Actinoallomurus bryophytorum: one gene and its partner. The protein of the gene in region 2 binds, or shares a complex with, the protein of the main gene of each other region. Links are inferred from orthologs where the notes say so. Each region holds a gene or a part of one and is shown on either strand. Other genes may lie near its edges.

Evidence for each region.
Region 1: the proteins of secA (region 2) and secY are in contact, whole or in part, in a crystal structure (PDB 3DIN), measured with the Thermotoga maritima proteins. The link is inferred for Actinoallomurus bryophytorum from one-to-one orthologs. Residues at the interface, in WP_004082002.1 of Thermotoga maritima: Glu261, Ala262, Arg263, Lys300, Ala301, Arg302, Thr303, Ile304, Ile305, Leu323, Tyr324, Asp325, Pro326, Val329, Ser330, Tyr333, Ile336, Lys340, Phe345, Val349, Glu363, Phe364, Tyr374, Ser375, Gly376, Gly377, Glu393, Ile395, Thr482, Ser483; in WP_004081795.1 of Thermotoga maritima: Glu108, Gly109, Glu110, Glu111, Ala236, Glu237, Arg238, Arg239, Ile240, Thr241, Ile242, Gln243, Tyr244, Ala245, Arg246, Arg247, Val248, Thr249, Gly250, Arg251, Arg252, Val253, Tyr254, Gly256, Ala257, Ser258, Thr259, Tyr260, Leu261, Pro262.

The regions. Positions count from the first base shown.
Region 1 is NZ_VFOZ01000001.1:3,852,971-3,867,282, reverse strand. The notes cover bases 1,338-4,239. They hold secY (preprotein translocase subunit SecY), read right to left. Parts: upstream 3,489-4,239; coding sequence 2,187-3,488; downstream 1,338-2,186. Other genes in these bases: rpmD (50S ribosomal protein L30), read right to left, coding at 4,095-4,239; rplO (50S ribosomal protein L15), read right to left, coding at 3,643-4,095; FB559_RS18315 (adenylate kinase), read right to left, coding at 1,534-2,187; map (type I methionyl aminopeptidase), read right to left, coding at 1,338-1,461. Outside these bases: FB559_RS18330 (phosphodiesterase), read left to right, coding at 1-199; FB559_RS18325 (DUF1707 domain-containing protein), read right to left, coding at 201-641; more of map, read right to left, coding at 625-1,337; more of rpmD, read right to left, coding at 4,240-4,277; rpsE (30S ribosomal protein S5), read right to left, coding at 4,274-4,882; rplR (50S ribosomal protein L18), read right to left, coding at 4,926-5,306; rplF (50S ribosomal protein L6), read right to left, coding at 5,315-5,851; rpsH (30S ribosomal protein S8), read right to left, coding at 5,867-6,265; FB559_RS18275 (type Z 30S ribosomal protein S14), read right to left, coding at 6,404-6,589; rplE (50S ribosomal protein L5), read right to left, coding at 6,641-7,216; rplX (50S ribosomal protein L24), read right to left, coding at 7,216-7,530; rplN (50S ribosomal protein L14), read right to left, coding at 7,530-7,898; rpsQ (30S ribosomal protein S17), read right to left, coding at 7,977-8,249; rpmC (50S ribosomal protein L29), read right to left, coding at 8,242-8,493; rplP (50S ribosomal protein L16), read right to left, coding at 8,493-8,912; rpsC (30S ribosomal protein S3), read right to left, coding at 8,920-9,798; and 8 more genes. UniProt on the Escherichia coli protein: The central subunit of the protein translocation channel SecYEG. Consists of two halves formed by TMs 1-5 and 6-10.
Region 2 is NZ_VFOZ01000001.1:4,161,052-4,175,860, forward strand. What follows is about bases 7,829-11,227. They hold secA (preprotein translocase subunit SecA), read left to right. Parts: upstream 7,829-8,207; coding sequence 8,208-11,027; downstream 11,028-11,227. Other genes in these bases: FB559_RS19705 (HGxxPAAW family protein), read right to left, coding at 7,829-7,953; FB559_RS19715 (RNA polymerase sigma factor), read left to right, coding at 11,166-11,227. Outside these bases: FB559_RS19680 (LpqB family beta-propeller domain-containing protein), read left to right, coding at 1-449; FB559_RS43985 (ComF family protein), read right to left, coding at 1,653-2,438; hpf (ribosome hibernation-promoting factor, HPF/YfiA family), read left to right, coding at 3,650-4,348; FB559_RS19695 (response regulator), read left to right, coding at 4,497-5,198; FB559_RS19700 (winged helix-turn-helix domain-containing protein), read right to left, coding at 6,375-7,589; more of FB559_RS19705, read right to left, coding at 7,645-7,828; more of FB559_RS19715, read left to right, coding at 11,228-11,765; FB559_RS19720 (CU044_5270 family protein), read left to right, coding at 11,762-12,772; FB559_RS19725 (Rv3235 family protein), read right to left, coding at 12,813-13,313; FB559_RS43990 (hypothetical protein), read right to left, coding at 13,489-13,626; FB559_RS19730 (GntR family transcriptional regulator), read right to left, coding at 13,833-14,588; FB559_RS19735 (SIS domain-containing protein), read left to right, coding at 14,788-14,809. UniProt on the Escherichia coli protein: Required for protein export, interacts with the SecYEG preprotein conducting channel.

The DNA of each region.
Region 1 (14,312 bases), 310 kb from region 2 along the record:
GGGACACGTGCACGCGGGATCGGTCAGCGGGTTCGCGGGTACGGTCGCCACGACCTGCCCGAGTACGTACCGGCAGGTGCACGTCGACCCCGGTGGCCGTCAGGCCCTCTCCACCGCGAAGGCCGGCTTCGCGCTGCACCTCATCGACGGCCTGAACGCGGTCACGCACTTTCGCACCGTCGGCGCCACCGCGGTGTGAGTCAGCGCCGGTCGTCGTGGGGACCGAAGATCTGCCCGGCGAGCATCAAGGCACCCCACGGACCGGCCACCCAGATCCACCAGGGGTACCAGGCTCCCGACGGCACGGCGGTGAGCAGCCAGATCACGATGCAAACCAGGTTGACGGTCGCGTACGTCGCCCAGCCCGCACGCATGCTCGAGTGGTAGAGACTGCCGCCGGCCATGCCGCGGGCCGGCGACGAATGCCGCCACGCCGGCACCGGGAGCTCGTACATGTCCTCTTCGGGCAGGTCGTCGGTCACCTTTTGCAGGTCGCCGATGGTCCGCGCGGTGTAGACCCCTTCGAGACGGCCGTTCAGCTCGTCGACGTCGATGCGCCCCTGAGCGCAGTGCTCTCTCAGCGCCGCCGCGACCCGGTCGCGGTCGGCGTCGGAGGCCCGCATCTCAGGATTGAGCGCCATCCTTGATCCTCTCGTCGCGGCTCCGGTAACCATGTGCCGCGCCGCCGTCGAGTGCGGTGAGCACCCACGGGCCGTCCTCGGTGACGGCGAAGGTGTGCTCGAAGTGCGCCGAAGAGCGCCGGTCATCGGTGATGACGGTCCACTCGTCGTCGAGAAGCAGGGTCGCTGCCGTACCCAGATTGATCATCGGCTCGACCGCGAAGCACATGCCGGGGACCAGGCTTGGCCCATAACCGGCCTCGCCGTAGTTGGGCACTGGCGGGTCCATGTGCATCTCGGTACCGATCCCGTGGCCGACGTACTCCTCGACGATGCCATAGTCGCCCTCGGCACGCACATAGGTCTCGACCGCATTACCGATATCGCTCAGCCGGCCCTCGGCCACGCCCGCGCCGATGCCGCGCCACATCGACTCCTCGCAGACCTCGATCAGCCGCCGGAGCTCGGGGGTGATCTCGCCGACCGGGACGGTCACCGCCGAGTCGCCGTGCCAGCCGTCGAAGATCGCACCGCAGTCGATGGAGATGATGTCGCCCTCGTGCAGGACCTTGCCCGGGCTCGGGATGCCGTGCACGATCTCCTCGTTGATCGAGGTGCAGATGCTGGCCGGGAAGCCGTGGTAGCCCTTGAACGAGGGTGTCGCGCCCTGGGAGCGGATGGACTCCTCCGCGATCGCGTCCAGGTCGGCGGTGGTGATCCCCGGCCGGACCGCCTCGGTGAGCCGCTGGAGGGTACGGCCGACGACGAGACCGGCCTCGCGCATGACCGCGAGCTCGTCCCGCGACTTGATCTGGATGGCCGGCTTACGCTTCTTCCACACTCTGTCGCTCCGCACCTGGGTCAGGGGTTGGTTCGAGGATGACCGCGTGGGCGCTCCGTGCGTGCCGGTCCGTCAGGCGGCGAACCGGCGGAGCGCGGCGAGCGCCCGCTCCGTGACCTCTTCGACGGGCCCAGTGGCGTCCAGGCCCACCAAGATGCCCTCATCCGCGTAGAACGACGCAAGAGGTGCGGTCTGTTCCTGATAGACCTCCAGACGATGCCTGATGGTCTCCTCGCGGTCGTCGTCGCGCTGGAACAGCTCTCCCCCGCAGACGTCGCAGACGCCGTCCTTGGTCGGCGGGTCGAAGGCCACGTGCCAGATCCGGCCGCACTTACGGCAGGTACGGCGGCCCGACAGCCGGCGTACGACCTCGTCGTCGTCGACCACCAGCTCGAGCACGAGGTCGAGCTTGCGGTCCATCTCGGACAGGATCTTCTTGAGCGTCTCCGCCTGCGGGACGTTGCGCGGGAAGCCGTCGAGCAGGAATCCCTCCTGCGCGTCGTCTTCGGCCAGGCGGTCCCTCACCATGGCGATGGTGACCTCATCCGGGACGAGGTCACCACGGTCCATGTACTCCTTGGCCTTCTGCCCCAAAGGGGTGTTTCCGCTTACGTTCGCGCGGAAAATGTCACCTGTCGAAATCTTCGGGATCGACAGGTGCGATGCGATGAATTGGGCCTGTGTCCCCTTGCCCGCTCCGGGGGGGCCCACGAGCACGATTCGCACTACCGCAGGAAGCCCTCGTAGTTGCGTTGCTGGAGTTGGCTCTCGATCTGCTTGACCGTGTCCAGCCCGACACCGACCATGATCAGAATGCTCGTGCCACCGAAGGGGAAGTTCTGGCTGGCGCCGATGAGCCCGAACGCGATCATCGGGATCAGCGAGATGAGCCCCAGGTAGAGCGCGCCCGGTGCGGTGATACGGGTCAGCACGTAGTCGAGGTACTCCGCGGTCGGCCGGCCGGGCCGGATCCCGGGGATGAAGCCGCCGTACTTCTTCATGTTGTCGGCGACCTCGGTCGGGTTGAACGTGATCGCGACGTAGAAGTACGTGAAGAAAATGATCAAAACGAAGTAGATGCCCATGTAAATGGGGTGGTCACCCTTGACCAGGTACTTCGAGATGAAGGTGCTGACCGGGTTGGTGCTGTGCCACATCTGCACCACGAGCTGCGGGAGGTACAGCAGGGACGAGGCGAAGATGACCGGGATGACACCGGCCTGGTTGACCTTGAGCGGGATGTAGGTCGACGTGCCGCCGTACATCCGGCGGCCGACCATTCGCTTGGCGTACTGCACCGGGATACGGCGCTGAGCCTGCTCGACGAACACCACACCGGCGACGATCGCCACACCGACCAGCAGCACGATCGCGAAGACGAAGCCGTGCTTGGTCTTGTAGATGTTCCAGAACTCGCTCGGGAAGACGGCGACGACCTGGGTGAAGATCAGGATCGACATGCCGTTGCCGATGCCGCGGTCCGTGACCAGCTCGCCCAGCCACATGATCACCGACGTACCCGCGGTGATGACGATCACCAGCGTGACGATGGTGAACCAGCTCTTGTTCCACAGAAGCTCTTCGGTGCAGCCCTGCAACAGGTTGCCGGTGCTCGCCATGGCGACGATGCCGGTGCCCTGGAGGATCGCCAGACCGATCGTCAGGTAACGCGTGTACTGCGTGATCTTCGTGGTGCCGGCCTGACCCTCCTTACGGAGGACCTCCAGACGCGGGATCACCACGGTCAGCAGCTGCAGGATGATGCTCGCGGTGATGTAGGGCATGATGCCCAGCGCGAAGATCGACAGCTTCAGCAGCGCACCGCCACTGAACAGGTTGACCAACCCGTAAATATTGCCGTTGGCACCCTTGGTCGCCACATCGACACAGCGATGGATGGCACCTGTGTTCACGCCTGGCGCCGGCAGCTGGGAACCCAGCCGGAACACCGCCATGATGAAGAGCGTGAAGACAAGCTTCTTGCGCAGGTCGGGTGTTCGGAACGCCCGAGAGAACGCGGTCAGCACCATTCCTCCTGCGCGAATTCCGGCCAATGGCCACAGACGGGCCCCGGTCGATGGTAGGCGACGGCGATAGCCGCCGATCGAACTCTAACAGCCCTTGCATGGGCTGACGCCCCCGCCGGGTACTGGCGGGGGCGATTCCCACAAGGGCTTGTGCTCACAGTTCTTCGATGCTGCCCCCGGCACCCGTGATCTTCTCCTTGGCGGAACCGGAGAAGGCATGCGCCTTGACCTGCACCGTTACGGAGATGTCACCAGTGCCGAGAATCTTGACCGGACGGCCCGAGCGCACTGCGCCCTTCGCCGCCAGATCGTCCGGCGTAACCTCGCCACCCTCAGGGTAGAGCTCGGCGAGTCGTCCCAGGTTGACGACCTGGTATTCGACACGGAAGGGGTTCTTGAAGCCCTTGAGCTTCGGAACCCGGCGGATCAGAGGCATCTGACCGCCTTCGAACCCGGCCGGCACCGAACCGCGTGCCTTGGTGCCCTTGGTGCCGCGTCCGGCGGTCTTGCCCTTGGACGCCTCGCCACGGCCCTTACGGGTCTTGGACTTGTGAGCGCCCGGTGCGGGCCGCAGGTGGTGCGGCCGCAGCGGAGTCTCCGCTCCCATCAGTCAACCTCCTCGACCGTGACCAGGTGGCGTACGGTCTGGATCATCCCGAGCACCTCGGGGCGGTCCTCGCGGACGACGCTCTGGCCGATCCGCTTGAGCCCCAGGGTGCGCAGCGTCTCACGCTGGTACTGCTTGCCACCGATCTGCGACTTCACCTGAGTGATCTTCAGGTTGGTCATGAGCCGACCTCCTGGCGAGCCTCGCTCCCGGCCGCGCGAGCCTTGAGCATGGCGGCGGGGGCGACGTCCTCGATCGGCAGGCCGCGCTTGGCCGCGATCTCCTCAGGCCGGTTGAGCTGCTTCAGCGCGGCCACCGTCGCGTGGACGATGTTGATCGCGTTGGAGGAGCCCAGCGACTTGGACAGGACGTCGTGGATGCCCGCGCACTCCAGCACGGCGCGCACGGGGCCACCCGCGATGACGCCGGTACCGGGGCTGGCCGGCTTCAGGAGTACGACTCCCGCGGCCTCCTCACCCTGGCTGGTGTGCGGGATGGTGCCCTGGATACGCGGCACCTTGAAGAAGTGCTTCTTGGCCTCTTCGACACCCTTGGCGATCGCCGCGGGCACCTCCTTGGCCTTGCCATAGCCGACACCCACGGTGCCGTTGCCGTCGCCCACCACGACCAGCGCGGTGAAGCTGAAGCGGCGGCCGCCCTTGACGACCTTCGCGACACGGTTGATCGCTACGACACGCTCGATGTACGACTGGCCCTTGTCGGCGCCACCCCGGCGATCATCACGCCGGTCGCGCCGCTCGCCGCCGCCACGACGTGGTGCTGCCATTAGTGGTTCCTCTTCTCGTCCATCAGTTGCTGCGAGCGGGCCATCAGAGCTCCAGCCCACTCTCGCGCGCACCGTCGGCCAGAGCCGCGATGCGACCGTGGTATCGGTGCCCGGCGCGGTCGAAGACCACGCTGCCGATGCCGGCCTCCTTGGCGCGCTCGGCCAGAATCTCGCCGACCTTGCGTGCCTTGGCCGTCTTGTCGCCCTCGTCCGTACGGAGCGTGGAGTCGAGCGTCGACGCGGACACCAGCGTACGGCCGGCGATGTCGTCGATGATCTGCGCGGACATGTGCCGCGCCGACTTCGTTACGACCAGGCGCGGCCTCTCGGCGCTGCCCTGGATCTTCTTGCGGACGCGCAGGTGCCGGCGGGACCGCGACGCGGCGCGCGCCGAGGTCCGCTTCCGGACCTGAGTCTTGCTCACAGGCACGACTACTTCCCAGCCTTTCCGACCTTGCGGCGGATCTGCTCGCCTTGGTAACGCACGCCCTTGCCCTTGTACGGGTCGGGCTTGCGCAGTTTGCGGATATTCGCGGCGACCTCGCCGACCTTCTGCTTGTCGATGCCCTCGACCACGAACTGGGTCGGCCGTTCGACGCGGAAGGTGATGCCCGCCGGCGGCTCCACCGTGATCGGGTGGCTGAAGCCAAGGGAGAACTCGAGGTTGCTGCCCTTGGCCTGGACGCGGTAGCCGACGCCGACGATCTCCAGCGTCTTGCTGTATCCCTGCGTCACTCCGACGACCATGTTGTTGATCAGCGTGCGGGTCAGACCGTGCAGTGCACGGACCGGTCCCTCATCGCTGGGGCGGCCGACCTTCACGTTGCCGTCCTCCTGGACGACCTCGATCGGCCGGGCCACCGTGTGCTGAAGTTCGCCCTTGGGCCCCTTGACCGTGACCACCTGGCCGTCGACCTTGATGTCGACGCCGCCGGGGACGGGGATGGGCAGACGTCCGATGCGCGACATGCTGTTTCCCTCCCCTTACCAAACGTAGGCGAGGACTTCCCCGCCCACACCATTACGGCCGGCCTGCCGGTCGGTCATCAAGCCAGAAGACGTCGAGATGATCGCGACGCCGAGACCACCGAGGACCTTCGGCAGGTTGTCCTTCTTCGCGTAGACCCGCAGGCCCGGCTTGGACACCCGCTTGAGTCCGGCGATCGAACGCTCACGGCTCGGGCCGAACTTGAGGTCGACCACAAGCTTCTTGCCGACCTCGGCGTCCTCGACGCTCCATCCCGAGATGTAACCCTCCTGCTGGAGGATCTCGGCGATGTGCGCCTTGATCTTCGAGTACGGCATGTTCACGGTGTCGTGGTACGCCGAATTCGCGTTCCGCAGACGCGTCAACATGTCTGCGATCGGGTCGGTCATCGTCATGGCCTACTGGGCCCTCCTCGCCGCGGTTTCCGTACGTGATTGGCACGTGACGGACCTTCGACGTGGTCGTGGATGCCTTGCTCAGGCACCCGGTTGGTCATTATTGAAATGCTGGTCGGCCGCAGTGCTCAGCCGGCCTTACCAGCTGGACTTGGTGATGCCGGGCAGCTCGCCGCGATGCGCCATCTCCCGGAAGCAGATCCGGCACAGGCCGAACTTGCGGTAGACCGCGCGCGGACGCCCACAGCGCGAGCACCGAGTGTAGGCGCGCACGCTGTGCTTGGGCTTCCGGTTCGCCTTGGCGATCAGAGCCTTCTTCGCCATCTAATCTCCTCATAACTGACGGTCGCCGCCGAACCCGGCGACGGCCGCCGGCTAGTTCTCTCGGAACGGAAAGCCCAGGTGCCGCAGAAGCGCCCGGCCCTCGTCGTCGGTCGTCGCGGTGGTCACGATCGTGATGTCCATACCGCGCTGACGGTCGACCTTGTCCGGGTCGATCTCGTGGAACATCACCTGCTCGGTGAGCCCGAACGTGTAGTTGCCGTTGCCGTCGAAGTGCTTGGGCGACAGGCCACGGAAGTCACGGATACGCGGCAGGGCCAGCGAGAGCAGCCGGTCGAGGAACTCCCACATGCGGTCACCGCGGAGGGTCACGTGCGCACCGATCGGCATGCCCTCGCGCAGCTTGAACTGCGCGATCGACTTCTTCGCGTGGGCCACGGCGGGCTTCTGCCCGGTAATGGTGGTCAGGTCGCGTACCGCGCCCTCGATGAGCTTCGAGTCGCGGGCGGCGTCACCGACACCCATGTTGACCTTCACCTTGGTCAACCCGGGAATCTGCATCACGTTGGCGTAGCCGAACTCCTCGCGCATCGCCTTGGCGATCTCGTCGCGGTAGCGCTGCTTGAGGCGAGGCTTCGGAGTTGCCTGTGTGGTCGTGTCCGCAGTCATCAGATGTCCTTACCGGAACGGCGCGAAATACGAACCTTCGCGCCGTCGTCGTCGATGCGGTAACCGACGCGGGTGGGCTTGCCGTCCTCGGCGAGCGCCACCTTGCTGACGTGGATCGCACCTTCCTTGGTGACGATCCCGCCCTCCTTGGCGCCGCGCGGTCCCTGGTTCGTCTCCTTGGTGTGGCGCTTCACCATGTTCACGCCTTCGACGACCACGCGCTCACGCTTGGGGTCGGCGGCGATGACCTTGCCGGTCGCGCCCTTGTCCTTGCCTGCGATGACGATGACGTCATCGCCCTTCTTGATCTTCATCAGAGCACCTCCGGCGCGAGCGAGATGATGCGCATGAACCTCTTGTCGCGCAGCTCCCGGCCGACCGGCCCGAAGATGCGCGTACCGCGCGGGTCTCCGCCGTCCCTGATGAGCACAGCCGCGTTCTCGTCGAAGCGGATGTAGGAGCCGTCGGGACGGCGGCGCTCCTTGCGGGTGCGCACGACGACGGCCTTAACGACATCACCCTTCTTCACGCCTGCTCCGGGAAGGGCGTCCTTCACGGTCGCGACGATGATGTCGCCGATGCCCGCATAGCGCCGACCCGAGCCGCCGAGAACCCGGATGCAAAGGATCTCCTTGGCACCCGTGTTGTCGGCGACCTTGAGTCGCGACTCCTGCTGGATCACGTCAACTCCTGTTTATTCTCGCCGGTTCTCAGTTGAGCCTGGCGGATTCGATCCTCAGTCGCTCGGCGCGACTGCCAACTATTTGGCCTTCTCAAGGATCTCCACGACGCGCCAGCGCTTGGTGGCGGACAGCGGACGGGTCTCCATCAAACGGACCCGGTCGCCGATGCCACAGGCGTTGGACTCATCGTGCGCCTTGTACTTTGTCGTACGGCGAATGATCTTGCCGTACAGCGCGTGCTTGACACGGTCCTCGACGGCGACCACAACGGTCTTGTCCATCTTGTCGCTGACCACCAGACCCTCACGGATCTTGCGGTAGCTCCGCGTCTCGGTGTTCTGGTCACTCATCGGTGGACTCCTCCGCGGGCTCCTCGGTCAGCACGACGATGCCGAGCTCCCGCTCCCGCATCACTGTGTAAATGCGGGCAATCTCCCGCTTCACTTCGCGCAGCCGTCCGTGAGTCTCAAGCTGGCCCGTAGCCGCCTGGAAGCGGAGGTTGAACAGCTCCTCCTTGGCCTCCTTCAGCTTGGTGACCAGCTCCTCCTCGGGCTGAGACCGCAGATCGTCGGCGGTAAGGCTGTTGCTGGCCATCACGCCTCACCCACTTCACGCTTCACGAATTTGCACTTCATCGGGAGCTTGTGCATCGCGCGGCGAAGCGCCTCGCGAGCGAGCTCCTCCGGGACGCCGGCGAGCTCGAACATCACTCGTCCGGGCTTGACGTTCGCGACCCACCACTCCGGCGAGCCCTTACCGGAACCCATGCGGGTCTCGGCGGGCTTCTTGGTCAGCGGACGGTCGGGGTAGATGTTGATCCACACCTTTCCGCCACGCTTGATGTGCCGGGTCATGGCGATACGTGCGGCCTCGATCTGCCGGTTGGTCACGTACGAACCCTCGACGGCCTGGATGCCGAACTCACCGAAGACGACCTTGGTGCCGCCCTTGGCCTTGCCACGCCGCTTCGGGTGGTGCTGCTTGCGGTGCTTGACCCTGCGAGGGATCAGCATTGGTAATTCAGCTCCCCTCACCCGCGCTGGACGGCGCAGCCGCCTCAGTCGCCTGCTGCTGTTCGGCGGGCGCGCTCGCGGGGGCCTGCTGCTGCCGGCCACCGCGGTCGCCGCCACGCTCGCCACCACGGCCGCCACGGCCGCCGCCACGCTCGCCGCCGCCACCACCGCCGCCGCCGCCACGGCGCTGCGGCCGCTCACGGCGACCGCCGCCACCGGCGGCACGCTCCTTGGCGGCCTGCGCCTCGCGCTCGGCGCGGCTCGTCGGCGCCTCACCCTTGTAGATCCAGACCTTCACACCGATCCGGCCGAAGGTCGTACGCGCCTCGTAGAAGCCGTAGTCGATGTCGGCGCGGAGCGTGTGCAGGGGCACCTGGCCCTCGCGGTAGAACTCCGAGCGTGACATCTCGGCGCCGCCGAGGCGGCCGCCGCATTGCACCTTGATGCCCTTGGCGCCGCTCTTCATGGCGCTCTGGATCGCCTTACGCATGGCACGGCGGAACGCGACTCGGCTGGACAGCTGCTCAGCAACGCCCTGCGCGACGAGCTGCGCGTCGATCTCGGGGTTCTTGACCTCGAGGATGTTCAGCTGGACCTGCTTGCCGGTCAGCTTCTCCAGGTCGCCGCGGATGCGGTCGGCCTCGGCACCCCGGCGGCCGATCACGATGCCGGGACGCGCGGTGTGGATGTCGACGCGGACGCGGTCACGGGTGCGCTCGATCTCGACCTTGGAAATGCCCGCGCGGTCCATGCCGCGGGTCAGCATCCGGCGAATCGACACGTCTTCCTTGACGTAGTCCTTGTACAGCTTGTCGGCGTACCACCGGCTCTTGAAGTCGGTGGTGATGCCCAGTCGGAACCCGTGCGGGTTTACCTTCTGCCCCACTAGCGGGTCCTCCTCGTCTGCTTACGGCCGGTGTTCCCGGCGTTCTTGCCGGCGCCGGCCTTGTTGCCCTCGGGCCGTGACTCGACCACGACCGTGATGTGGCTGGTGCGCTTGTTGATGCGGTACGCACGCCCCATCGAACGCGGGCGGTAGCGCTTGAGCGTCGGGCCCTCATCGACCCACGCCCGGCTCACCCAGAGCGTGTCGGCGTCGAGCTTGTCGTTGTGCTCGGCGTTGGCGATGGCGCTCGAGAGCACCTTGTACACCGGCTCGCTCGCAGCCTGGGGGGCGAACCGCAGCACCGCCTGAGCCTCCGCGGCTTGCATACCGCGGATGAGGTCCACCACGCGGCGGGCCTTTCTGGGCGTGACGCGGGCGTACCGCGCCTGGGCCCTGGCTTCCATCGCTGTTTCCTCGCTCTCGATACTTACGGTCAGCCGCGCCGACTGCGGCGGTCGTCCTTGATGTGGCCCTTGAACGTCCGCGTCGGGGCGAACTCTCCAAGCTTGTGGCCGATCATCGCCTCGGTGATGAACACCGGGACGTGCTTGCGGCCGTCGTGCACGGCGATCGTGTGACCGAGCATGTCGGGCACGATCATGGAGCGCCGCGACCACGTCTTGATGACGTTCTTGGTGCCCTTCTCGTTCTGCGTGTCCACCTTCTTGATCAGGTGGTCATCGACGAACGGGCCCTTCTTGAGGCTACGTGGCATCGGACAACTCCTACCGCTTCTTCTTGCTACGACGTCGGACGATGAGCCGGTCGGACGGCTTGTTCGCCTTCCGGGTGCGACCCTCTGGCTGGCCCCACGGGCTGGACGGGTGACGGCCACCTGAGGTCTTGCCCTCACCACCGCCGTGCGGGTGGTCGATCGGGTTCATCGCGACGCCGCGGACGGTCGGGCGCTTGCCCTTCCACCGCATGCGGCCGGCCTTGCCCCAGTTGATGTTGGACTGCTCTGAGTTGCCGACCTCACCTACCGTGGCGCGGCAGCGCAGGTCCACCATCCGCATCTCGCCCGAGGGCATACGCAGCGTGGCGTACTTGCCCTCCTTGGCCAGCAGCTGAGCGCCGGAGCCGGCCGAACGGGCCAGCTTGGCGCCGCCACCGGGCCGAAGCTCGATCGCGTGCACGACCGTACCGGTCGGTATGTTGCGCAGCGGCAGGCAGTTGCCCGGCTTGATGTCGGCGGTCGGACCGTTCTCGACGCGGTCGCCCTGCTTCACACCGGTCGGGCAGAGGATGTAGCGCTTCTCCCCGTCGGCGTAGTGCAGCAGTGCGATCCGCGCGGTGCGGTTCGGGTCGTACTCGATGTGCGCGACCTTGGCCGGCACGCCGTCTTTGTCGGCGCGCCGAAAGTCGATGACCCGGTACGCCCGCTTGTGACCGCCGCCCTGATGCCGGGTGGTGATACGGCCGTGAACGTTACGGCCGCCCTTCTTGGGAAGCGGACGCACCAGCGACTTTTCCGGCTCGGTCCGGGTGACCTCGACAAAGTCGGCCACACTCGAACCGCGGCGACCGGGAGTCGTCGGCTTGTACTTACGGATGCCCATCTTTTTCGTTCATCCCTTGTCTGTCTTCGGACGGTTTACCGATCCGGACCGGCCCTCCGCGATGCTCGGGGTCCGGAGGTCGCGCACCTGCGCTCCCTCACGGGAGCCGTACGCCACGGAGGAGAGGGTCATGAGACCGCGCCTCCGAAGATCTCGATCCGCTCACCCTCGGCCAGGCTCACGATGGCCCGCTTGGTGTCCTTGCGCTTGCCATAACCGAACCGGGTGCGCTTGCGCTTACCCGACCGGTTGAGCGTGTTCACGCCGGTCACCTTGACCCCGAAGACGGACTCAACGGCCTGCCTGATCTGGGTCTTGTTGGCGTCCGGGCGAACCTCGAACGTGTATTTGTTCTCGTCCAGCAGTCCGTAGCTCTTCTCAGAGATGACGGGTGCGATGAGAACGTCGCGCGGGTCGGTGATCCTGCTCACTTGGCCTTCTCCTTCCCACCGACGTGGTCGACGCTGTGTTGACCCAGCGCCTTGGCGAGAAAGGCCCGGTACGACTGCTCGGTGAAGACGATCTCGTCATTACAGAGCACGTCGTACGTGTTGAGCTGGTCGGCCATCAGCACGTGCACCTCGGCGACGTTGCGGATGCTCAGCCAGCTCACGCTGTCCTCACGGTCGAGGACCAACAGGATCTTCTCGGCCTCGCTGATCGAGCGCAGCGCGGTGACCGCGTCCTTGGTCTTGGGCGTGTCGCCCTCGACCAGGGCCGACATCACGTGCACGCGGCCGTGACGAGCCCGGTCCGACAGGGCACCGCGAAGCGCGGCGGCCTTCATCTTCTTGGGCGTCTTCTGCACGTACGAGCGCGGCTGCGGGCCGTGGACGATGCCACCGCCGGCGAACTGCGGGGCGCGCGTCGAACCCTGACGGGCCCGGCCGGTGCCCTTCTGCCGATACGGCTTCTTGCCACCGCCGGAGACCTCGCCGCGGGTCTTGGTCTTGTGCGTGCCCTGCCGCGCCGCGGCGAGCTGCGCCACGACGACCTGGTGGATCAACGGCACGTTGACCTTGGCGTCGAAGATCTCCGGGGCGAGCTCGATCTCGAGCTTGCTGGTCACTTACTTCGCCCCCTTCGCGGCGCTGCGCACCAGGATCAGGCCGCCGTTCGGGCCGGGAACCGCGCCCTTGATCAGGAGCAGTCCCTTGTCGGCGTCGATGGCGTGCACGGTGAGGTTCTGCACGGTCGTCCGCGTGTTGCCGTAGCGGCCGGCCATGCGCAGGCCCTTGAACACGCGACCCGGCGTCGCGCAGCCACCGATCGAACCGGGTGAGCGGTGCTTGCGCTGGGTGCCGTGAGAGGCGCTGAGGCCCTTGAAGCCGTGGCGCTTCATGACACCCGCGGTGCCCTTGCCCTTGCTGCGGCCGGTGACGTCGATCCGCTGCCCGGCCTCGAAGACCTCAACAGTGATCTCCTGGCCGAGCTCGTACTCGGTGGCGTCCTCGGTGCGCAGCTCGACGACGTGACGGCGCGGCGTGACGCCGGCCTTGTCGAAGTGCCCGGTAAGAGGCTTGTTGACCTTGCGGGGGTCGATCTGGCCGTAGCCGAGCTGGACGGCGGAGTAGCCGTCGGTGTCCGGCGTACGCACTCGGGTGACGACGCACGGCCCAGCTTGGACGACGGTTACCGGAACGATCCGGCCCTCATCGTCGAAGACCTGGGTCATACCGAGCTTCTCGCCCAGAACGCCCTTTCTCTGCTTGCTCATCTCTGGATGCCCTTAGAGCTTGATCTCGATGTCGACACCGGCCGGAAGATCGAGCCGCATGAGCGAGTCGACCGTCTTGGGCGTCGGATCGATGATGTCGATCAGGCGCTTGTGCGTACGCATCTCGAAGTGCTCGCGGCTGTCCTTGTACTTGTGCGGCGAGCGGATGACGCAGTACACGTTCTTCTCGGTCGGCAGCGGCACCGGGCCGGCGACCTTGGCGCCAGTGCGCGTCACCGTCTCGACGATCTTTCGCGCCGAAGTGTCGATGACCTCGTGGTCGTAGGCCTTGAGCCGAATGCGGATCTTCTGTCCCGCCATTGTGGCCTCGGTGTCCTTTGCTTCCTAGGTGCCGCTGGATTACACCCCGCGTGAGCCGCTCTCGCGTCTCCCGCGAAGATCCCGTTAAGTCGGGAGTCGTGGTGCGGCGGCCGGGCCCGTTTCCGGGAGCTCCGACCGCCGCGCCGCGGGTACTACTTGATGATCTTGGTCACTCGGCCGGCGCCGACGGTGCGGCCACCCTCGCGGATCGCGAACCGGAGGCTGTCCTCCATCGCGATGGGCTGGATGAGCTCGACACGCATCTCGGTGTTGTCGCCCGGCATGACCATCTCGGTGCCCTCAGGCAGGTGGACGACGCCCGTCACGTCCGTGGTGCGGAAGTAGAACTGCGGGCGGTAGTTGTTGAAGAACGGCGTGTGCCGGCCGCCCTCGTCCTTGGACAGGATGTAGACCTGAGCCTCGAACTCGGTGTGCGGGGTGTTGGTGCCCGGCTTGATGACACACTGACCACGCTCGACGTCCTCGCGCTTGATGCCACGCAGGAGCAGGCCGACGTTGTCGCCCGCCTGGCCCTGGTCGAGCAGCTTGCGGAACATCTCGACACCGGTGACGGTGGTCGTGGTGGCCTTCTCCTGGATGCCGATGATGTCGACGGTCTCGTTGACGTTGACGACACCACGCTCGATGCGGCCGGTGACGACCGTGCCGCGACCGGTGATCGAGAAGACGTCCTCGATCGGCATCAGGAACGGCCTGTCGGTCTCACGAACCGGCTCCGGGACGTTCTCGTCACAGGCGTCCATGAGCTCGACGATCTTCGAGCCCCACTCGGCGTCGCCCTCAAGGGCCTTGAGCGCGGAGACGCGGACCACGGGGACGTCATCGCCCGGGAACTCGTACTCCGACAGCAGCTCGCGGACCTCGAGCTCGACGAGCTCGAGGATCTCCTCGTCGTC
Region 2 (14,809 bases):
CGCACCCGGTGAAGGCCCTGCGCATCTCCCGAGACGGCACCCGAGCCGCCGCGATCGTGCAGATGGGCAAGGTGGCAGAGGTCCAACTGGGACGCGTCGACCGAGCCCCGTCCGGCGGCCTGCAGGCGGAGGGCTTCATCGCGATCAGCTCCGAGGAGGGCGCGATCGACCTGGCGTGGCGCGACGCGGACCACCTGGCCGTCGTAGGCGTGACACCGGGCAACCCGTCGCCCGTGCTGTACGACGTGCCGGTCAGCGGCGCCGCCATCCAGCCCTTGGTGGGCCCGGGCGGAGACATGAAGGCCGTCGCGGCCTACCCGGGCGCGCCGCTCTTGGTCACGCAGCACGTCTCGAACCCTCAGTCTTCGGACAACGTCTGCCGCTTGAGCGACAAGTACGACGAGTGGAAGTGCTTCTACCGCACCTCTGACCCGGCCTATCCCGGCTGAGCACGAAGCGCGCGTCACCGCTGACCGACGTCAGCACGACGCCGGCCGTGACCTCGACCAGCACCAGCATGGCGAAGCCGTCGATCCGGCGTCCGTCCTCGCCGAGCGGCCGAGCGCGCAGATCACCGGCCGCTCGCAGGTTGAGCGGGGGTGGCGTCTGCCGAGGCCGTCCTGACGCTCCCGCCGCGGCTGACGATAAGCCCGCACTGAGCTGCCCGCGACCCGCGTGCACTGAGCTGCCTCGCGACCCGCGTGCATTGAGCTGCCCCGCGCCCGCATGTGCTGAGCTGCTCGCGACCCGCATGTGCTGAGCTCAACCGGAGCCGCCCTTCGCAGAGCTCGACCGCGACCGCCTGCGCAGGACCGCGACCGCCTGCGCAGGACCGCGACCGCTTGCGCAGAACTAGACCGGAGCCGCCCTTCGCCGGGGCCGGTGCCGGATCGAGGCGCGCTTAGGCCAGGCTGCCCGAGGCAGCAGGCCCACGGCTGAGCCCGTGCGTGAGCCGAGCCACGAGTGAGCCGAGCCCCCACGAGTGAGCTTCCCTGCGGTTAGCGCAGGCTGTTCAGGCCGCGCTGAGGTGGACGGGGTCGCTTTTCGCCGGGGCCGGTGCCGGATCGAGGCGCGCTTGGGGCGGGCCGCCCGAGGTTGACCGAGACGGCAGGCTGACGGCCGAGCCCGCGAATGGGCGGAGCCCGCGCGTGAGCCGAGCCCGTCTATTAGTGGAGCCCGTGCATGAGTGGAGCCCGCGCGTGGGCTGTCACGCGGTCGGCCCGGGCTGTTCAGGCCGCGCTGAGGTGGACGGGGTCGCTTTTCGCCGGGGCCGATGCCGGATCTAGACGCACCTGGATCCGGCTGTCTCAGGCTGACCGAGACGGCAGGCTCACGGCCGAGCCCTGGGCGTCAGCCGAGCCCGGGCGTCAGCCGGGCTCGGGCGTCAGCCGGGCTCGGGCGTCAGCCGGGCTCGCGTATGAGCCGAGCTCGCCGTGAGCTATCCCGCCGTGACCTATCCGGCCGTGAGCTATCCCGCCGTGAGCTGCCCCGTCGCCGGCCCAGGCTGTGCAGGCCGCGCTCAGGTGAACCCGTGCTCCGCCCCATCGCTAGCCTTGCGACCGGTCACAGGCTGCCGCAGGCCGTCCCAGTGCGGACTCAGGCTGACCGGGCCGGTCCAAGGCCGTACTGCCGGAGGCGTTCGGTTCGATTTTCTAGGTCTGCAGGCGTACCTCCTGGTGCCGGGTCGGTGTGGAGAACGGGCCTCCTGTGTGGCGTTCGGTGGCGGCTATTACGGCGGCCGCGGGTACCTCCGCTCCGGCGGCTCGTAGGGCGCGGGCCGCTTCGGTGAGTGTTGATCCGCTGGTGACGACGTCGTCCACGATGATCGCGCGTACTCCGTGCAGGTCGAGCCGAACGTGTAACGCGCCGGACAGGTTGGTCGTTCGGTCGGCTGCTGTCAGGCCGGCCTGGTCGGCGACTCGGCGCTGGTGGGCGAGTGCGGGGACGCATGACACTGCTGCTCGCCTGCCGGAGCGGTGCCCGGCTCTCCGTATGGGCGCCCGTACGGCGCTCTGCGTCTCCGCTGCCTCACGTGTGGCCTCCTTCGCCGCCTCGCGGGCGATCCGCAGGGTGGGGTCGTGGCCTCGGCGGCGTACGGACTCACGAGACGACGGGACGGGGACCAGGACGAGCGGAGACCCCATGCCCGCGGAGTCAGCGGCGGCGAGTGCCGCGCGTGCCAGAGCGACGCCGAGAGGGCGTGCGAGGCCGGTCAGGCCACGCTCCTTGTGCGCCACGATCAACTGGCGGACCGTCCCGGCGTACGGCGCGACGGCGAAGGGCGGGGGCAGGCCCGACGGGACCGGACTTGGCAGGCACAACCTTGCGGGTTTGACGAGCGCTTCTTCGCAGGCCGGGCATATGAGCCCGTGCGGTATGCCGCAACCGGCGCACGGCTGGGGAAGTATCAGGTCGAGTGCTGCGGTGAGAACGCTCATGTTCGGTGAGCCTGCCCCGCCAGGGGATTGAGCGCCAGTCCTGTCCACAGCTTGTGGAAAACCTTCGGGGGTTGACGCGGAGGTGCAGGCGGGGGCGGATCTCAGGCTCGGCATGGCTCTCCACTGGGGATCCACGATTGGCACGGCTCTATACCCGGGATCGCGATGCGTACCACGTACCACGTCTGCGCCGCGCGCCCGTACCGCCGCGCGCCGGTACCGCCGTGCGCCGGTACCGCCGTGCGCCGCGTACCGCCGTGCGCCGCGTACCGCGTCTGCGCCGCGACCGCGTACCGCGTCTATGTCGCGCGGCGCGCACCGCGTCTGCGCCGCGTGCCGCTTGCGCCATAGCGCGTCTGTGCCGCGCGACCGCGTACCGCCTCTGCGCCGCGACCGCGTACGGCGTACGGCGTCTGTGTCACCCGCCGCGTAGCGCGTCTCTGCCACATACCGCGTAGCGCGTCTGTGCCGCGTCGGGATGGGGCCGATTGCAGGTCCGGACCTGACAGCGGAAGTGGGACCTGGGGCGGCTGCGAACGTTCGACACGCCGGAGGTGTCATGTCCCCGGATAAAGGTGGATTCGGCTACCCGGGGTAGTCGAATACCGGCACCGCCGCCCAAGATCGGCGAAGGTCCACCGGCACAGGCTGCGACGGAACCTGCGCATTGAGCGAAACGTCTCGAACCTCCCGACAATACTGACCAGGTCGTACGTGGAACGTGACACATCCCACGCCCTGGCCCCCATCCGGAGGGTCTAAGCGGCAGCGGTGGGACCGAAACCAGGCCCCCCAATGACTATCCGTGTTTTTTCTGGGGGTCCCCACCTGACATTCGTGGCGTAAGGGGTTAGCGTTCCTGACATGACACCCGCCCGGGTCCGTGGTTGCGCCGAGTCTCAACCGGCCCGGCAAGCCGATGCCAGCCGCAGGCGAAACGGCCCACGTAAGGCGACTTCTCGTCGACCGATCACGGTGCGGCTTAGAAGTAAGACCTGCCTCACCGGGGGATCAGATGTCCTCCGGACCGGGAGAAGAGCAGTAGTGGCGAAAGCGCCGCGAGACTCTCCGCAGGCGGATGTGGGGACGAAGACCAGGTCGGCCGGGCGGGTGTTGCCCCCGTTTGATCGCAACTGAATCAGGAACAAGGGAGTGTCGAGCCCGGCTCCCCGTGTCGGGTGCTCTTGAATACCGGGAGGAGGGGGGTCCCCGTGGACATCATCGTGAAGGCCCGCCATACGGACGTCAACGATCGATTCCGTCGTCATGTGGACACCAAGCTTGCCAAGGTCGAGAAGCTGGATCCCAAGGTCATCAGGGTCGACGTGGAGGTTTCTGAAGAGCACAACCCTCGTCAGTCCGACACCCGTGAACGCATCGAACTCACCATCGTCTCCCGTGGCCCCGTGATCAGGGCCGAGGCCGCGGCCGACGACCGCTACGCGGCACTCGACATGGCCCTCGGCAAGCTCGAGGGACGGCTGCGGCGCATGTGCGACCGGCGCAAGGTCCACCACGGCAACCACGGTCGCGCCAGGCTCGCCTCGGCGCTGGCGCCGGATCCCGACGACATTCCAGTTGGCGCCGAGCCGAACCAGCCGGACTCCGTCCCTGCCGCGGCTCCGGCCGCCACCGAGACCGTCGAAGCACCGCGATCATGGGACGAGGACACGTACGCCCCGCCCCTGGGCGACGACATCGTGCCGATCGCGATGGAAGGCGACGGTCCGGTCGTTCTGCGGGAAAAAGCGCACAAGGCCGACCCCATGACCATTGACCAGGCTCTCTTCGAGATGGAGCTGGTCGGTCACGACTTTTATCTCTTCCGTGACAAGGAGAGTCTGCGTCCGAGTGTCGTATACCGGCGCCGAGGCTGGGACTATGGGGTGATCCGTCTAGTCGAGGAGTGACGCTGCGCTTGCGCCGCGCCATGACCTCGACCAATCTGGTCCCAGGCGCGACCCGCGGTGGGTCGTGCCTGGGACCACACGGTCGTTGATCTCACCCCCGCGACACGCCCAGGATCCCCATGGGCCGGCGCACCGTTTGGAGGAGGAGTTGAGCGAGGCTCCGCAGACTCGTGACACCGTGGCCGGTGACCCTATCCGTGTCCTCATCGTCGATGACCACGCCCTGTTCCGTCGTGGCCTGGAGATGGTTCTCGACGACGAGGACGGCATCGAGGTCGTCGGCCAGTGCGGCGACGGCCAGGAGGCCGTGGAACAGGTGGGTGACCTGGTACCGGATGTCGTACTCATGGACATCCGAATGCCCCGCCGCGGTGGCATAGAGGCATGCACATCCATCAAGGACCAGGTGCCGAGCGTCAAGATCGTCATGCTCACGATCAGCGACGAGGAGGAGGATCTCTTCGAGGCGATCAAGGCAGGCGCCACCGGATATCTGCTGAAGGATGTCTCGATCGACGAGGTCGCCGACGTCGTACGCGCGGTGCATGACGGCCAGTCGTTCATCAGCCCGTCGATGGCGTCCAAGTTGATCACCGAGTTCGCCGTCATGGCCAAGCGCGGTGACGAACGTCAGCAGCAGGTGCCGGCACCCAAGCTGACCGATCGCGAGATGGAGGTCCTCCGCCTGGTGGCGCGAGGCCTCGGCAACCGAGAGATCGCCAAAGAGCTGTTCATCTCGGAGAACACGGTCAAGAACCACATCCGCAACATCCTTGAGAAGCTCCAACTGCACTCGCGGATGGAGGCCGTGGTCTACGCGGTACGCGAGAAGCTCCTCGAAATCAGCTGAATCAGCCGAATCAGCTGAGGTCGGCAGCGGGTGGATCGAGCCACCCGCGGCTCAGGCCGCGGCCTGAGAACCCCAGACAACCGGCGCGGCGCTCGTCAGCGCCGCCATGCCCCCCTGTAGCGATCCACGCCACGCGAGTGAGCCGTCGCCGCCCGGCGGCCACGACGGGTCGGATGACCGACACCGACTCAAGCGAGGAGCCGGCCGGGCAAGAGCTGACTGGATGGGGAGTTGCCCGGGAGTGCCTCGAGTGAGAGTCGGCTGGGGGGCTGACTGACGTCGGCTTGGTACGGCGCGGAGGCGGTACGTGGCAGCGCCGTCGGCGAGCTCCGTCTTAGATCAACGGAACGTGACGCTGAGGGCGAATACACGGCCCCTGGGTACGTGCGGTGACCATTGCTCTGTCGCCGAGGTTGAGCCGCAGCACCGCGAGACCAGCCCCGCGCCCGCGCGACATGGCAACTGTTCATCGACCGACAGCGCGCATCGAGGGGCGGGCGATGTGAGCCGGGTAGGTCCCGCGTGCAGCTCTGTTCCGGGTCACCAAGCCCAGGACAGGCCGTTTGAGGGCTTCGTCAGGTGATTGGACCGTGCGGTGGCGCGGTCTTGGGACGTGTGCGAGACGGGTGGCTGTTCCTCGGGCGGGCAGTCCCGCGCTATCGGGGGGCGGGCAGGAGCGGTTCCTGCGTTCCTGGTTCTCGCGGCGGGCCGTTCGTGATGTCTCGCTGTTGGAATGCCGCACCGGTCCGGGTCACCAGGCCCAGGGGCAGGCCGTTTGAGGACTCTGTCAGGTGGGTGGACCGTGCGGTTGCGGTCTCGGGGCGTGTACAAGGCGGGTGGCTGTTCCTCGGGCGGAGAGTCTCGCGCTATCGGGGGCGTGCGGCCCGAGCAGGTTCCCGGCCAAGGTGGTCGGCACCGCTTGATGATTCCGTATCCCGAATGCCGCACTGGTCCGAGCAACCACGTCCAAGAGTGCGGCCGCCCGAGGACCGGCCGGCTGGACGGACCAGTGATGGCCGCGCGTACTCGGCCGACGCAGACAAACAGCCCTCCGACGGCCACCGTCCGCAGATATCAGCCCAGGCGGAGAGCGACGGCCGCGACCTCGGCCGCGGGCGTCTGTGCAGGTCGGCGCTACTCGAGCGATACCCCGCGCGTCAGTGGCGTGGCTCGGTGTCAGCGGAGGGCGGCGGTCAGTGGTGCGGCGAGTGCGGGTGGGTCGAGGAGTTCGACGCGGACCGCGTCGCAGCCGACCCATTCGGCCGCCTCGCGTAGGGCCTCTGCCAGGTAGGTCATCGCGCGTTCGGCCTTGGCGGGGGTGTTCACCGCCGCCGGCTCCAAGGAGACCTTGCGGGCGATCAGGGTGGTGCCCTCGCGGGCCGGGTCCACTCGGCCGATCAGGCGGCCGCCGGCCAGCAGGGGCATCGTGAAGTAGCCGTGGACGCGCTTCGGCTTCGGGACGTAGGCCTCCAGGCGGTGGTCGAAGGCGAACACGCGCTGGGTGCGTTTGCGGTCCCAGACCAGTGAGTCGAACGGGGAGAGCAACGTCGTTCGGTGCCGGCCGCGCGGGGGCTCGGCCAGCGCCTCGGGATGGGCCCAGGCGGTGCCGTTGGTCCAGCCGGAGACGGTGACCGGCACCAGGCCGGTGGCCTCGACCACGCCGTCCACCTGGTCTCCGCGTACCCGCACATAGTCGGCGAGGTCGGCCCTTGTCGCCACGCCCAGGGCACGTCCGGCCCGGGTCACCAGGGTCGTGACGCACTCGTCGTCGGACAGGTCCGGCTCGCGGAGGGCGGCGGGGATGGCACGCTCCGGGAGGTCGTACACGCGGCGCCAGCCGACCCTGCGGGTGCAGACCACCTCGCCCGTGGCCAGGAGGTATTCCGCGGCGATCTTGTGGTCGGTGCGGTCGAACCACTCGCCGCCCTTTTTGGCGCCGCCGAGCCCGGTCGCGGTGAGCGGCCCGTCGGCACGCAGGCGCGCCAGGACCTCCTTGCACGCCTGCTCCGGCGTGCGGTGCCAGTGCTGCCCGCGCTCGACGTACGCGCGCCGCCGGAACGCGTAGAGCGGCCAGTCCTCGATCGGCAGCACGCACGCGGCGTGCGACCAGTATTCGAACGCCGCCGTGCCGTTCCAGTAGGCGTGCTCGACCGAGAGACGGCCGACCGCGCCCAGGCGTGCGTACGCGACCAGCTCGTGGGAGCGCGCCAGCACCGAGATCGTGTCGAGCTGTACGGCCCCAAGATGCCGAAGCGCACCGAGCGCCCGGCGCGCGCCTGGATCACGGCGCAGACCGCCACCATGGGACGGGGTGACGACACGCCCGAGGAGACCCTGGGCGCGAAGTTGGATCCGGCGTGCCTGCTCGGAGGAGAGCTCTAGGGGAGGCATGACCCGAGAGTAGAGGGCGCCACCGACAGAAAGACGGCCGGTGACAAGGGGAGGATCAGCCGTGGGGTTTGGTCGTGGCCGGGTCAGTGGCGATCTCGGGACCGCCCGACTCGCCGCGGGCGGCGGTCAGCTCCGAGTGGTGCCGTTCCTCAGGCTCGACGCGGGGGCCGTCCATGATGACGTCGTCGAAGATACGCACGGCCGCGGCGATGATTCCGCCGACCGCGACGATCCCGAGTCCGATCCAGAACAGCCACCATTTCGGATGGGGCACCAGTGCGGCACCTCCGACGCCGAACCCGATCCAGATCACGATGACCGCCAGCCATGAGCTGGCCCGGCCTGCGTGTGAGTTCTGGGCCATGCGTCCCTCCCCGCGGGATTACGCGCGTAGTCGTGCGGACGAATTGTCACACGCCCGTCGCTCAACTTTGTACACGATCGTTTGACACGATCATGGCAAACCCTGACGCGGTCGCGGACAACCCGGGTCTCGTGATAGTGACGGTTGTCCCGCTGTACGGTTGGACTCGCCTACGATGACACCGTACGGGTCGTGTATGCGCCGTCGGACACGACCCCCGGCGATACCACGAACGCTTCGAGGAGCTCCCGAGAGTGCCAGTAGTCATCGACAAGATCCTTCGCGCCGGCGAAGGCAAAGTTCTGCGTAAGCTCAAGCGGATCGCCGACCAGGTCAACTCGATCGAGGAAGACTTCGTCGACATGAGCGACGCGGAGTTGCGCGCGCTCACCGATACTTACAAGGAGCGCCTCGCCGATGGCGAGAGCCTCGACGATCTGCTTCCCGAGGCATTCGCCACGGCCCGTGAGGCGGCCAAACGCACCCTGGGCCAACGTCACTTCGACGTTCAGGTCATGGGTGGCGCGACGCTGCACATGGGCAACATCGCCGAGATGCGGACCGGTGAGGGCAAGACCCTGACCTGTGTGCTTCCCGCGTACCTCAATGCGTTGGCCGGGGAGGGCGTGCACGTCGTCACGGTCAACGACTACCTGGCCAAGCGCGACGCCGAGTGGATGGGCCGCGTGCACCAGTTCCTCGGGCTCGAGGTCGGGGTGATCCTGGCCGACATGACGCCGGACGAGCGCCGCAAGGCCTACGAGGCCGACATCACGTACGGCACGAACAACGAGTTCGGCTTCGACTACCTGCGCGACAACATGGCGTGGAGCCTGGAGGAGTGCGTCCAGCGCGGCCACAACTTCGCGATCGTGGACGAGGTCGACTCGATCCTCATCGACGAGGCGCGGACCCCGCTGATCATCTCCGGCCCCGCCGAGCAGAACTCCAAGTGGTACACCGAGTTCGCCAAGATCGTGCCGCGGCTCAAGAAGGCCACGGACGGTCCCGAGGGCGAGGACGGCGACTACCAGGTCGACGAGAAGAAGCGCACCGTCGGCATCCTGGAGACCGGGGTCGAGAAGGTCGAGGACTGGCTCGGCATCGACAACCTGTACGACTCGGTCAACACGCCGCTGGTGAGCTTCCTCAACAACGCGCTGAAGGCCAAGGAGCTCTACCGCAAGGACAAGGACTACATCGTCAACGCGGGCGAGGTCCTGATCGTCGACGAGTTCACCGGTCGAGTCCTGCACGGCCGCCGCTACAACGAGGGCATGCACCAGGCCATCGAGGCCAAGGAAGGCGTGACGATCAAGGACGAGAACCAAACTCTCGCCACGATCACGCTGCAGAACTTCTTCCGCCTCTACGACAAGCTCGGCGGCATGACCGGTACGGCGCAGACCGAGGCGGCCGAGTTCAACAAGATCTACAAGCTCGGGGTCATCCCGATCCCGACCAACAAGCCGATGATCCGTGAGGACGTCTCCGACGTCGTCTACAAGACCGAGCAGGCCAAGTTCGAGGCCGTGGTCGAGGACATCAAGGAGCGGAACGACAAGGGCCAGCCGGTCCTGGTCGGCACCACCTCGGTGGAAAAATCCGAAAAGCTCTCGCGGATGCTCAAGCGTCGCGGCATCCCGCACGAGGTGCTCAACGCCAAGCAGCACGAGCGAGAGGCCATGATCGTCGCCGAGGCCGGCCGTAAGGGCGGCGTCACGGTGGCGACCAACATGGCAGGTCGAGGCACCGACATCACGCTCGGCGGCAACCCCGACCACATCGCCGACCAGGCGCTGCACGCCCAGGGCCTCTCGCCGCTCGAGACTCCGGAGGAGTACGAGAAGGCCTGGCCCGAGGCGATCGAGAAGGCCAAGCAGGCGGTCAAGGAAGAGCACGTCGAGGTCGTCGACGCCGGCGGGCTCTACGTGCTGGCCACCGAGCGGCACGAGTCGCGGCGCATCGACAACCAGCTGCGCGGCCGTTCCGGCCGTCAGGGTGACCCGGGCGAGTCGCGGTTCTACCTCTCGCTCGAGGACGACCTGATGCGGCTGTTCAACTCGGCACGCGTCGAGGCGATCATGACCCGGCTCAACATCCCGGACGACGTGCCGATCGAGTCGAAGATCGTTTCCAACGCCATCCGGTCCGCGCAGCACCAGGTGGAGCAGCAGAACTTCGAGATCCGCAAGAACGTCCTGAAGTACGACGAGGTCCTCAACCGCCAGCGTAAGGTCATCTACGCCGAGCGCCGCCGGGTCCTCGAGGGCGCCGACCTGCACGACCAGATCGAGCGCATGATCGACGAGGTCGTCGCGGGCTACGTCACCGCGGCCACCGCCGACGGCTTCCCCGAAGAGTGGGACCTGGAGAAGCTCTGGAAGGCGTTCAAGCAGCTCTACCCGATCTCGATCAGCTCCGACGACCTGATCGAGGAGGAGGGCGGCCAGTCCGGCCTCACCGCCGAGGTGCTCACCGAGAAGATCACCGCCGACGCTCAGGCCGCCTACGTCACGCGCGAGGAGGAGCTGGGCGCCGAGGTCCTTCGTGAGCTGGAGCGCCGCGTCATCCTGTCGGTCCTGGACCGCAAGTGGCGCGAGCACCTCTACGAGATGGACTACCTCCAGGAGGGCATCGGGCTGCGGGCCATGGCTCAGCGCGACCCGCTGGTCGAATACCAGCGCGAGGGTTACGACATGTTCACCGCGATGCTCGAGGGCATCAAGGAGGAGTCGGTCGGCTACCTGTTCAACCTCGAGGTGGAGATCGCCGACGAGGAGCAGCAGTCGGCCGTCGCCGGCGTCGGCGCGGCCCCGGTCCAGCTGACCGACACCGCCGAGACGGCAGAGACCGCCGAGGACACCCCCGAGATCGTCGCCAAGGGCCTGGACGAGTCCAGCCGGCCGCAGGGCCTGAGCTACAGCGCCCCCACCGTCGACGGCGAGGGTGGCGTCGAGACCCACACCGACAACGGCGAAGACGCCTACGTCGGGGTCTCGCGCAACGACCCCTGCCCCTGTGGTTCGGGCAAGAAGTTCAAGCGCTGCCACGGTGACCCGCGAAACAGTTGATCGTGTAGCACCGCAAGACCGACCGGCCCCGGGGGATCCCCCCGGGGCCGTCGGCGTCTCAGAAAGAAAAAGGGAACAGGACGGCGTGATCGCACCAAGTACCTGATGACCGACGCATCCGCGCCGAGAGGAGAAACGGTGGCGATCAAAACATCTCCAGGCGCCGGGGAGGTGCACGACAGCAGGACGATCAGCGCGTCCCTCACGGACCCGGAGAGGTTCGCCGAGATCTTCCATCGGCACTGGGACGAGATACACCGCTACATCGCGCGAAGGCTGGGTCCGGAGCCGGCCGAGGACGTTGGCGCCGAGACCTTCACCGTCGCCTTCCGCAACCGCGGGCGCTACGACCTGACGAGGACGGACGCCCGGCCCTGGCTGTACGGCATCGCGACCAACCTCATCGGCCAGCACCGCCGGGCCGAACGCCGCCGCCACCGGCTACTGGCGCGGACCGGCGCGGACCGGGTGAGCGCGTCCTTCACCGACAGCAGCGACGCACGGGTGACCGCGGAGCGACTCGGCCCCCGCGTCGCCTCGGTGCTGGCCGGTCTGCCGGCCGGCGAGCGTGACCTGCTCCTCCTGATCGCCTGGGCGGACCTGACGTACGAGGAGGCCGCGGAAGCGCTCGGCGTGCCCATGGGCACGGTCCGGTCGCGCCTCCACCGCGTCCGCAAGAAGATCCGCCGGGCGTTCGGCGACATCGACCCGACATCTCTTCGGGAGGCACCGGAATGAACGACCAGGAGATCGGGCTCGTCCGCCGCGCCCGTCCGGCCGGCCCGCGGTCCGACCCCGCGGTGAAGGCGCGGGCATGGGCCCGCCTGCACGCCGAGTTCGACGCGCCGCCGGCGCGGACCGGCCCACGGACGCCGCGCCGGCACGTCGCCTGGCGGCTCGCGGCCGTCGGGGTGGTGGCGGCCGGTACGGCCGTGGCGGTCGCCGTGACCCAGACCGGCCGGTCCACGCCGCCGATGACGCTGACACCGGGTGACGGCCGGCCCGCCCGCGTGCTGGAACTGGCGGCTCAGCAGGTCGAGCGGCAGACGGTCCCCCGGCCGAGGCCGGACCAGTGGGTCTACAGTCCGCAGCTCAAGAACTGGGCCATCGCCCCGGGCAACACGATCGGGACGCTGAGAGGCAAGGTCAAGGTCGAGCAGTGGTGGAGGTTCGACGGCAGGGAGATCGCGTCCTCCACGCAGGGCTCACCGCTGGAGACGCAGGACGTCCTCCGCCCGGGAGAAAAGCTCAGGCCCCGGCGCGGTCACGGAGCCGTGTCCGGCCCCGCGATCTGGAGGAGTTCGCCACGCGCGCTCTATGACTACGTGGCCACGCTGCCCACCGACCCGGTCGCACTGCTCGCGAAGATCCGGCACGACACGAAGGACTCCGGGAACGGCCGGAGGAGCTTCGGGCGGATCGAACAGATCCTCGATGACGACAAACTCGTCCCGCCGAAGACGAACGCGGCGCTCTACCGGGCCCTCGCCAGGATTCCCGGCGTCACGGTCGTCCCGGGAGTGAAGGACCTGGCCGGGCGTCCCGGCGTGGCGGTGACCCGGGCCGACCAGGGCAGTCTCCAGCAGATCATCCTGGACCGGAAGACGTATCGCTTCCTCGGCGTACGGATGACCCTCACCGAGGACGAGATCTTGAAGGGGAAGGTCTGGCGACACGCAGGTGAGGTGCTGAACGACTCGGCGGACCTGGACGGGCGCGTGGTCGACGGTCCTGGACAGCGCTGAACGCGAGGGCCTTCCCTCCGGGGGAAGGCCCTCGCGGCTCTCATCCGGGTGGCACGGTCGTCTCGACGGCGGCGCACCGCCATCGGCCCCGTTCGTGCTCCAGCCGCAGGGCCAGGGCCTGGACGCGATGCCCGAAGGTCGCGACCACCGCGACCTCGGCCACACCTGGTGCGGGCTCGCAGACCCGGAGCCGGCTCAGCTTCGGCGCGGCCCGGCCCGGGACGCGAGCGGCGAGGGACTCGAGCCGCTCGAACAGCGACGGGGTCGTGCGCCCCGCCAGATGGTGGTAGGGCCGCACGCCGGCCAGTACGTCCAGGACGAGCTGGGCGATCAGCCGCGCCTCGGCACGTAAGGCCGTCGGCCGGTCCGGGCAGCCCTCGCGTACGACGCCGAGCACCGGCCGGGGCACGCGCCCGGGTGGAGGGCCGGAGTCCAGGGCGACCGCCAGGGACCCGTACACCGCGATCCCCATCGGGACCTGCCCGCCGTACGGGATGAGCCGGATCAGGGCCGGGCGGCGTACGGGTGGTCGTTTGCGCATCGCGAACCTCCGGAGGTGACGGCCGCCACGCGGCGGCAGCCACAAAGAGGGCTCAGAGCGCGAATTGATACGTCGTGGCCGGATGCGGACAGGTCACGGCCGGGACGAGACCCGGCACCTAACGGCCCCGGGCCGGCGCCCGGGGCCGTTCACATGCGTCCGGGCCGAGGGCGGCTCAGAAGTCCAGCTCGACCCCGTGTCCCACGTCGCCCCCGCCGGGGTCATCACTGAAATACCTCGTGACGACCGCCAGCCACTGCCCGTTGACGAGCCGGTAGCCCACCGCCTCATCGCTGTCGGCGCCGCTGAGCACGGTGTGCCAGCAGTTGCCGGGCGGCTCGACGAAGGAGGGGTACTCCTTCTCGTAGAGGAAAAAGCAGTCGCTGTGTTCAGCCGACTACTTACGCATACGAGATGCGGACCGAAAGGTTCAGCGCCTGCTTCGGCAAGGGTCGGCCCCGGGCACGGCACGGCTGGCGTCGAGATGCGGGCGGCCGGCGACTCGGCAGTCCGGGCACGTCAGGGCCGGGACGAGACCCGGTTCCGCCTCGGGATCTCCAGAGCGCTGTGCAACTGGTAGCGGTCCGCCCGGTACGTGGACACCGCGAGCTCGACGCAGGTGCCGTTCATGAACGACCGTCGCTGCAGCAGGAGCACGGCGCTGCCGCGGGCCAGGTCGAGCAGGCGTGCGTCGGCCACGTCGGCGATGCCGGCCTCGATGGTCTGCTCGCCGGCGTCGAAGATGATCCCGAAGCGCGTCTCCAGCACGTCGTACAGCGACGCGTCACTGAGCGGGCTGTCCGGCAGGCCCGGGGCGACGGTCACCGGGATGTGGGAGCGCTCGACGGCCATGGGCTCGCCGTCGGCGGTGCGCAGGCGTTCGATCACGTGCACCCCGGTGCCCGGCGGGACGTCGAAGATCCGGGCGAGGTGGGCGTTGGCCGGCGTGGTGCGGCGGTCGAGGTCGCGAGCGCCGGGCTCGAGGCCACGGGCGCGCATGTCCTCGGTGAACGAGACGAGGCGCAGCGGCATCTCGATCTTGGGTCGGGCCACGAAGGTGCCCTTGCCCGGCACGCGGTACAGCCGGCCCTCGGTGACCAGATGATCGACGGCCTGCCGAACCGTCATCCGCGACAGCCCGAACCGCTGGCACAGCTCCCGCTCGGACGGGATCGGAGCGTCGACCGGTAGTTCGGCGTCCTCGATCAGGTCGAGGAGGATCTCCCGGAGCTGGAAGTACTTGGGCACGGGGCTGGTCGGATCGATCTTGCCCATTGGGTACCTCTGGCAGCAGAGTCGGGGAGTGAAGTATGGTTCATACTGGTCTAGTCCGGACTAGACCACACGTCCAGTTAGCGTGTCAATGCAGGTCAGGGCTACGAAGGCGTAACGACGCGATCACAGTCTGCCCGGTGACCGCAAGCAGGCACGGCCCGGACGGACAAGCCGTACGGCACACGGCGAAGGAGATCCCATGACCACCCGGATGCGTACTG